One region of the Streptomyces sp. NPDC091377 genome, then DNA from elsewhere that is predicted to be linked to it. Evidence: riboswitches for the same ligand, from Rfam matches in the RefSeq annotation. Region 1 holds a riboswitch; the other holds the start of a gene.
What was found. Region 1 has a riboswitch for thiamine pyrophosphate ahead of thiO (glycine oxidase ThiO). Riboswitches for the same ligand answer to the same signal wherever they lie in the genome.
Positions count from the first base shown of each region.

Region 1 (4,394 bases):
CACGCGGGTCACCTCGACGTCGAACTGTTCGGCGATGTCGGGGAGGGTCAGCCACGCGGGGACGAGAGCATCGATCTTTGCGTCAATCTCGGTCACGTCTCCAAGACTGCCATCTGGGACTGACAGCCGGTAGCCGAGCCGCGTCCGGGCGGAGGCACTCCGGGCGCGCTCCCGTGCCCTCCGACGCCCCCGGGAGCGCCCGGGATCCGCCCGGGATCCGCCGGTCGGAGCGGCTCTCAGCCCGTCACCGTGGCCGACTTCAAGGGTTTCGTCGGGTCCGCCAGCCGTTCCGGGTCCAGCGCGGCGCCGCTCTCGATCAGCCGCCGGCCCTGGGCCAGATCCCTCGGGCGGCCCACCGCCAGGAGGGCGACGAGACGATTCTCACGCAGCCAGCACACCGACCAGGCGGGGCCGTCCGGGTCGCCGCGCCACAGGGTGGTGTCGGCGCCCCGGTGGTGGCCGGCGTACTGCACGAAGCGGCCGAACTGCTCGGACCAGAAGTACGGCACCGGGTCGTAGACGGCGTCGGTCAGCTCGCCCTCGACGATGTGCGCGGCGACCGTGCGGGGCCCCTGGAGGGCGTTGTCCCAGTGGTGGATCAGCAGCCGCTCGCCGTAGCGGGCGGACGGGAAGGAGGCGCAGTCGCCGACGGCGTGGACGTCGGGGACGGAGGTGCGCAGCCGGGCGTCGGCGACGACCTCGCCGTAGGCGCCCAGCGCGATGCCGGAGTCCGCGAGCCAGGCCGTGGCGGGGCGGGCGCCGACCCCGACGACGACCGCGCCGGCGGCGATCCGGGTGCCGTCGTCCAGGACGACCGCGCCGGGCTCGACCCGCTCCACGCGCGCGTGGGTGCGCAGAACGGTGCCGCTGTCGGCGTACCAGGCGGCCATCGGCGCGGCCACCTCGGCGGGCAGCGCCCCGGCGAGCGGACGGTCGGCGGCCTCCACGACGGTCACCGCGCAGCCCGCCTCGCGCGCGGCGGTGGCGAACTCGGCGCCGATCCAGCCCGCGCCGACCACCACGATGTCGTGCTGGGCGGCGAGGACCGGGCGCAGCCGGGCGGCGTCGTCCAGGGTGCGCAGCAGATGCACGCCGGGCACGCCCTCGGTGCCCGGCAGCCGGATCGGTTCGGCGCCGGTGGCCAGCACCAGGGCGTCGTAGGGCACGGGGCCGGCCTCGGTGTCCAGCTGGTGCTCCGCGGTGCGGACGCCGGTCACCTCGCGGCCGAGTCTCAGGTCGATGTCGAGGGACTCGAAGTCGACGTCGAAGGCGGAGTCCTCGGCCTTGCCGAGCAGGACGGCCTTGGAGAGCGGGGGGCGGTCGTAGGGCTGATGGGGTTCCGCGCCGATCAGGGTCACGGTGCCGGTGAAGCCCTGTTCGCGCAGTGCCACCGCGGTCTGCACACCGGCCATGCCGGCGCCCACCACGACCACGCGCCGCGGCCCCGTCGCCGCTGTTCGCCCTCTGTCGTCGCTCACCTGATCACCATAGTCAGGTGCCGAACGGACCGTCAGCGGGTGCGCGCGCGTGACATCCCGCACACCACCCGGCCGCAGGGAACGCACGGCGCGCTCGGTGCGCTCGGCGTGCTCGGCGTGCTCGGTGCGCTCGGTGCGCTCGGTGCGCTCGGCGGCGGACCTACCGAAAGTCCGTCGCGGGTGCGGGCTCTCTTACAGAGGCACGGGACCAAGAGCTAGGCTGCCCGTGTAAAGCACTCGCGGGAGCCCGGACGCACCGGGCTGAGAGGGAGGCTGGCGGCCTCCGACCGTACGAACCTGATCCGGGTCATGCCGGCGAAGGGAGGGGCTGAACGCCCGTGTCGTCCTCCACGCACCGCACCACCCCGTCCGCCCGTACGTCCGCCCGAGCACCCGCTCGTCCGTCCGGCAGCGCGTCGGACGTCCTCGTCGTCGGGGGCGGGATCATCGGTCTGGTCACGGCCTGGCGGACCGCCCGGCGCGGGCTCGCCACGGCCGTCGTGGACCCCGAACCCGGCGGCGGCGCCGCCCAGGTGGCGGCCGGGATGCTCGCCGCCGTCACGGAACTGCACTACGGCGAACAGACCCTGCTCGGCCTCAATCTGGCCTCGGCCCGCCGCTATCCGGAGTTCACGGCCGAGCTGAGCGACCTCACCGGGCAGGATCTCGGGTACCGCCGCTGCGGGACGCTCGCGGTCGCGCTGGACGCCGACGACCGCGCCCACCTGCGGGAACTGCACGCCCTCCAGCAGCGCTCGGGGCTGGAGTCGCAGTGGCTGTCCGGGCGGGAGTGCCGCCGCCTGGAGCCGATGCTCGCGCCGGGTGTCCGCGGCGGGCTGCGGGTCGACGGGGATCACCAGATCGACCCGAGACGGCTCACGGCGGCCCTTGTGGCGGCCTGTGAGCGCTCCGGAGTGGTCTTCCACCGGGAGTGGGCCGAACGGCTCGTCACGGCCCGGGAGCGGGCCACGGGGATCGTCACCCGCGACGGCACCGCGCTGGCGGCCGGCCAGGTGGTGCTCGCCGCCGGGAGCCTCAGCGGGCGCCTCGCGGGCGTCCCGGACGCCGTACGGCCTCCCGTGCGGCCGGTGAAGGGGCAGGTGCTGCGGCTCACCGTCCCGCGCGCGTACGCCCCGTTCCTGAACCGGACCGTCCGCGCCGTCGTCCGCGGCAGCCAGGTCTATCTGGTGCCGCGCGAGAACGGCGAACTCGTCGTCGGCGCCACCAGCGAGGAACTGGGCTGGGACACCACGGTGACCGCGGGCGGTGTCTACGAGCTGCTGCGCGACGCCCACGAACTGGTCCCCGGCATCACCGAACTGCCCCTGACGGAGACCCGCGCGGGACTGCGCCCCGGCTCCCCCGACAACGCGCCGCTGCTCGGCCCGACCGAGCTGCCCGGACTGCTGCTGGCCACCGGGCACTACCGCAACGGGGTGCTGCTGACCCCGGTCACCGGGGACTCGCTGGCGCACGCCCTGGTCACCGGTGAACTGCCCGAGGAAGCCCGCCCCTTCACGCCCCGGCGGTTCACCGCCGCAGCCCTCCTGGAGCAGCCCGTATGAACACCCGGCTCACGGTGTCCGTCACCATCTCCGTCAACGGGGAGCCCCGCGAGGTGGCTCCCGGCACGGCGCTCGACGCCCTGGTGCGCGCCCTCGCCCCGGCGCCCTCCGGGGTGGCCGCCGCCGTCAACGAGACCGTCGTCCCGCGGGGCCAGTGGCCCACGACCGCCCTGAGCGAGGGCGACCGGGTCGAGGTCCTCACCGCCGTCCAAGGAGGCTGACCCATGGCCGACGATCCCTTCGTCCTCGGCGGTACGTCCTTCTCCTCCCGGCTGATCATGGGCACGGGCGGGGCGCCCAGCCTGGACGTCCTGGAACGCGCGCTGGTGGCGTCCGGCACCGAGCTGACCACGGTCGCCATGCGGCGGGTCAACGCCGCGGTGCACGGCTCGGTGCTGTCGGTCCTGGAGCGGCTCGGCATCCGGGTGCTGCCCAACACGGCGGGCTGCTTCACCGCCGGTGAGGCCGTGCTGACCGCCCGGCTGGCCCGCGAGGCGCTCGGCACCGACCTGGTGAAGCTGGAGGTCATCGCCGACGAGCGGACCCTGCTGCCGGACCCGATCGAGCTGCTGGAGGCCGCCGAGACGCTGGTGGAGGACGGCTTCACCGTGCTGCCGTACACCAACGACGACCCGGTCCTGGCCCGGAAGCTGGAGGACGCGGGCTGTGCGGCGATCATGCCGCTGGGCTCCCCCATCGGCTCCGGGCTCGGTATCCGCAACCCGCACAACTTCCAGCTGATCGTGGAGCACGCGCGCGTACCGGTGATCCTGGACGCGGGCGCGGGCACCGCCTCGGACGCGGCGCTGGCGATGGAGCTGGGCTGCGCGGGGGTGATGCTGGCGTCGGCGGTCACCCGCGCCCAGGAACCGGTGCTGATGGCGGACGCCATGCGGCACGCGGTGGAGGCGGGCCGGCTGGCCCGCCGCGCGGGCCGGATCCCGAAGCGGCACTTCGCGGAAGCCTCCTCCCCGCAGGAGGGCCGCGCCCACCTGGACCCGGAACGGCCGGCGTTCTAGGGTCTGCCGTTCGGATCAGCCCGGCGACGCGGCGTCGGCGACCGACGACAACGCGGCTGGGGGTGCCCCCACGCCTTGGGGCAGTGGGGGAGCGTGCCGGAACCGCGACGCCGGGATGATCCCGCACGACGGGCCCCGGCGGTCGCTCTCCGGCCGGGTCACAGCTCTGCTGCAGTCCGTCACCGGGGCGGTGGAGCGGGCGGGGCTGTCGGTGGCGGCTCGTAGACTCACCTGCGTGGACACGACCCTCCAGGACCCTCTGATCGGGCAGTTGCTCGACGGCCGGTACCGCGTCGAGGCGCGGATCGCGGTCGGCGGGATGGCCACGGTCT
Region 1 is NZ_JBIVUE010000017.1:133,146-137,539, reverse strand. Features, by position in the region: gene ACIQNG_RS30460 (Rv2175c family DNA-binding protein) at 1-96, opposite strand, end outside; gene ACIQNG_RS30455 (NAD(P)/FAD-dependent oxidoreductase) at 237-1,412, opposite strand; TPP riboswitch at 1,708-1,819, shown strand; gene thiO (glycine oxidase ThiO) at 1,817-3,043, shown strand; gene thiS (sulfur carrier protein ThiS) at 3,040-3,264, shown strand; gene ACIQNG_RS30440 (thiazole synthase) at 3,268-4,062, shown strand; gene pknB (Stk1 family PASTA domain-containing Ser/Thr kinase) at 4,298-4,394, shown strand, end outside.

Region 2 (4,394 bases), on a different contig from region 1:
CTCCCGCTCCCTCCCGCCTCCCGTCGCCCGCTCGGCCGCATGCCCTCTAGCCCGTTGGCTCCGGCCTTCCACCGCCCTCTCGCCCCGTCGCTCCCCGCCGCCCGCTTGCCCCGTCGCTTCCCCGCCGCCCGCTCGCCCTCAGCGCTTTCGGCGGCGCCCCCGGCCCCCGCGGCTCGGGGCGTTCGGGATGCTCGGAGGGCGCCCGCCCGGGGCCATGGGCCCTTGCCCCGCGGTGCCCTGTCCGGTCGCGCCCTGCCCCGCCGCCCCGGCGGGCACCGTCTGTCCCTTGAGCCCCGCTCGTCCCAGCAGCCCGGCCGGCCGGCTCCGCCCTTCCGCCGTCGACGGACGGTCGGCCGAGACGACCAGAGCCGCGAGGGCCGTCGTCACCGGCACGGAGGCCACGAGCCCGATCGAACCCACCAGAGTCCGCACGATCTCCTGGGCGACCAACTCACTGTTGGCGACCGTCCCCATGCTGCTCTGCGCGATCGAGAAGAGCAGCAGCAGCGGGAGCGCGGCACCGGCGTAGGCGAGGACGAGGGTGTTGACGACCGAGGCGATGTGGTCGCGGCCGATCCGGATGCCGGCCCGGTACAGGCCCTTCCAGCCCATCGTGGGGTTGGCCTCGTGCAACTCCCAGACCGCCGAGGTCTGGGTGACCGTCACATCGTCCAGCACACCCAGCGAGCCGATGATGACACCGGCCAGCAGCAGACCGCTCATGTCGATGGACGGGTACAGGCCGTGGATCAGACCGGTGTTGTCGTCCGTGTCCCCGCTGAGCGCGGCCCAGCCGATGAAGAGCAGACCGAGTACGCCGATGAGCAGCAACGAGATCAGCGTGCCCAGCACCGCGACCGAGGTTCTCGCCGACAGCCCATGGCACAGATACAGGGCGATCAGCATGATGGCGCTCGCCCCGACCACCGCCACGACCAGCGGATTCGAGCCCTGGAGGATGGCGGGCAGGATGAAGAAGTTCAGAATCATGAAGCTGATCGCCAGTGCGACCAGCGCCATCACACCACGCATCCGCCCCACGACCACGACGGCCAGCGCGAAGATCCCGGCGAGCAGGGCCAGGGGGACCCGCCGGTTGATGTCCGTCACCGAGTACTGCAGGTCCTTCGGTGCCGAGGGTTCGTAGGCGACGATGACCTTCTGGTCCTGCTCCAACTGGCGGGACTGGTCGGGCTGGACGATCTCCGTGAACGTACGGCCCTTCTCGTCACCGGTGTCCACCCGGATCGTCGCCCGCTTGCAGGTGCCGTTGGCCTGTTGCACGGCGGAGGAACCCTCGGCGGTGGAGGTGTCGCCGGTCGGGGTGCCTCCGGAGGCGTTCACCGACGCGCAGTCCACCCGCTCGACCCTGGTGACCGTGGCGTCGTGCGTCTGCCGGTCGAACCCGACCCCCGTGCGCTCGTGCGGCGGCGCACCGCCCGGCCACAGCATCCCCAGCCCGACCAGCACGGCCGCGGCGAACGGGAGCAGGATGGCCGCGATGATCTTCCGTAGGTGGAGGGAGACCGGGGCCGCCGGGCCGTGACTGTGACTGTGGCCCTGGGAGTGACCGTGCCCACCGCCATGCCCCGGCCCCTTCCCCTCACCGTGCCCCGACCCCTTCCCCTCACCGGGCCCGGGTCCCTGCCCACCGCCCTGCCCGGGTCCCTGCCCACCACCGTGCCCGGGTCCCTGCCCGGCCTGGTGCCCACCGTGCCCCCCGTGGCCGCTCTGCCCGCTCTCCCCGCTCGGCGCGCTCTGCGCGCTCTGCGCGTCCTGCCAGCCGCCGTGTCCGCCCTGCCTGTCGCCATGGCCGCCGGCCTCACGCTCACCCCTGAACTGCTGCCCCGGTGGGCGGCGGAAGTCCTGTGGAGGCTGACGGAAGTCCTGTGCGGGCTGACGGAAATCCTGTGCCGGGTGAGGCGTACCGCCGTCGTGGCCGTGTCCGCCGGGGCGCGGCACCTGGCCGCGCGAGGCTCCGGGGCCGTTGCCGGCACCGGCACCGGAAGACGTGCCTGGGCCATGGGGCGGTTCAGGCGACGGATACGAGGGATCCTGCGGTGTGGTCACCGACCGATCATCGCAAGAACGGAAGACCCCCTCTGTTCACCGCGCCCGAATTGACGCTAGCGTGGAGGCACCTTTGTACACGCGGGAGCTCGGAGCACCGGGCTGAGAGGGCGCTGACCTTCGTCTTCGCGATGTTTCACGTGGAACATCACTCGTCCTGAGTGATGTATCCCATGGAACGCCGACAGACGGAAGCCGCTGCGTCGACCGCCGAACCTGTTACCGGGTAATGCCGGCGTAGGGAGTAGGTCTCATGACCATCAAGGACACAAGCACGCCTGCCTCCACGCGGTCCTCCAGCGACGAGGAGGCCGGGAAGTCCATCGGCTGGCACAAGGCGTACGTCGAGGGCTCACGCCCCGATCTGCGGGTGCCGGTCCGCCAGGTGCACCTCACCAACGGGCAGTCGGTCACCCTGTACGACACCTCCGGCCCGTACACCGATCCGCTGGTCGAAACCGACGTCCGCAGGGGACTGACACCGCTGCGGGAGAACTGGATCATCGCCCGCGGTGACACCGAGGAGTACGCGGGCCGCCCCGTCCGCCCCGAGGACGACGGCATCAAGCACACCTCGCCGCGCGGTGGACTGCGTAACCTCGACGCGGTCTTCCCCGGCCGCCCCCGTCAGCCGCGCCGCAGCCGGGACGGCGGCGCGGTCACTCAGCTCGCCTATGCGCGCCGGGGTGAGATCACGCCGGAGATGGAGTACGTGGCCCTCCGGGAGAACGTCTCGCCCGAGGTCGTCCGTGAGGAGATCGCGGCGGGACGGGCCGTGCTGCCCGCCAACATCAACCACCCGGAGATCGAGCCGATGATCATCGGCAAGCGGTTCCTGGTGAAGGTCAACGCCAACATCGGCAACTCGGCGGTGACCTCCTCCATCGAGGAAGAGGTCGACAAGATGACCTGGGCGACCCGCTGGGGCGCCGACACGGTCATGGACCTCTCCACCGGCCGCAATATCCACACCACCCGTGAATGGGTGCTGCGCAACTCCCCCGTCCCCATCGGCACGGTCCCCCTCTACCAGGCCCTGGAGAAGGTCGACGGCCGGGCCGAGGAGCTGAACTGGGAGATCTACCGGGACACGGTGGTCGAACAGGCCGAGCAGGGCGTGGACTACATGACCGTCCACGCGGGCGTCCGCCTGCCGTACGTCCCGCTGACCGCGAACCGCAAGACCGGCATCGTCTCGCGCGGCGGCTCGATCATGGCGGCATGGTGCCTGGCCCACCACAGGGAGTCGTTCCTCTACGAGAACTTCGAGGAGCTCTGCGAAATTCTCGCCGCCTACGACATCACCTACTCGCTGGGTGACGGGCTGCGGCCGGGCTCCATCGCGGACGCCAACGACGAGGCGCAGTTCGCGGAGTTGCGCACGCTCGGCGAACTCAACCGGATCGCCAAAAGTTTCCACGTACAGACCATGATCGAAGGCCCGGGGCACGTCCCGATGCACAAGATCAAGGAGAACATCGATCTTCAGCAGGAGATCTGCGAAGAGGCCCCGTTCTACACGCTCGGCCCGCTGACCACGGACGTGGCGCCGGCGTACGACCACATCACCTCCGGCATCGGCGCCGCGATGATCGCCTGGTGGGGCACGGCCATGCTCTGCTACGTCACCCCCAAGGAGCACCTCGGCCTGCCCAACCGCGACGACGTCAAGACCGGCGTCATCACCTACAAGATCGCCGCTCACGCCGCCGACCTCGCCAAGGGGCACCCAGGAGCCCAGGAGTGGGACGACGCGCTGTCCGACGCCCGCTTCGAGTTCCGGTGGGAGGACCAGTTCAACCTGGCCCTCGACCCCGACACGGCCCGCGAGTTCCACGACGAGACCCTGCCGGCGGAGCCCGCCAAGACGGCCCACTTCTGCTCCATGTGCGGCCCGAAGTTCTGCAGCATGAAAATTAGCCAAAGCATCACACGGCAGTTTGGTGGTGCGGCGGCTGAGGGGGCGTCACCTGAGGAGGTCGCTGAGGGGATGCTTCAGAAGTCCAAGGAGTTCGCTGAGGCGGGGAACCGGGTGTACCTACCGCTCGCCGACTGAGGCCCGGCTGATCTGAAATGCCCTGCGCTCCCGATCTTGTTCTACCTGGATCGGGAGCGCGGGCTTTCCTCCGACAGCTCAGAACGGAAGCTCGGGCTTGGAGGCACCCCGCTTGATGGTCCGCACCCGTTCGTGGAAGTCCCGTGTGGAGGCTTCACGCGGGTACCGGGCGCGCAGTTCGTTGTCCAGCTCGTCAGCGACTAAAAGGAGGGATGGGAGCGACTTGCGGTCGGCCTCCAGGGCTGTTGTGCCCATGCCGATTGCCTCT
Region 2 is NZ_JBIVUE010000008.1:215,223-219,616, reverse strand. Features, by position in the region: gene ACIQNG_RS19915 (YibE/F family protein) at 139-1,470, opposite strand; TPP riboswitch at 2,142-2,331, shown strand; gene thiC (phosphomethylpyrimidine synthase ThiC) at 2,324-4,126, shown strand; gene ACIQNG_RS19905 (tetratricopeptide repeat protein) at 4,205-4,394, opposite strand, start outside.
Region 2: it holds a riboswitch for thiamine pyrophosphate, as region 1 does, so the genes downstream of both, thiC (phosphomethylpyrimidine synthase ThiC) here and thiO (glycine oxidase ThiO) in region 1, are expected to answer to the same signal.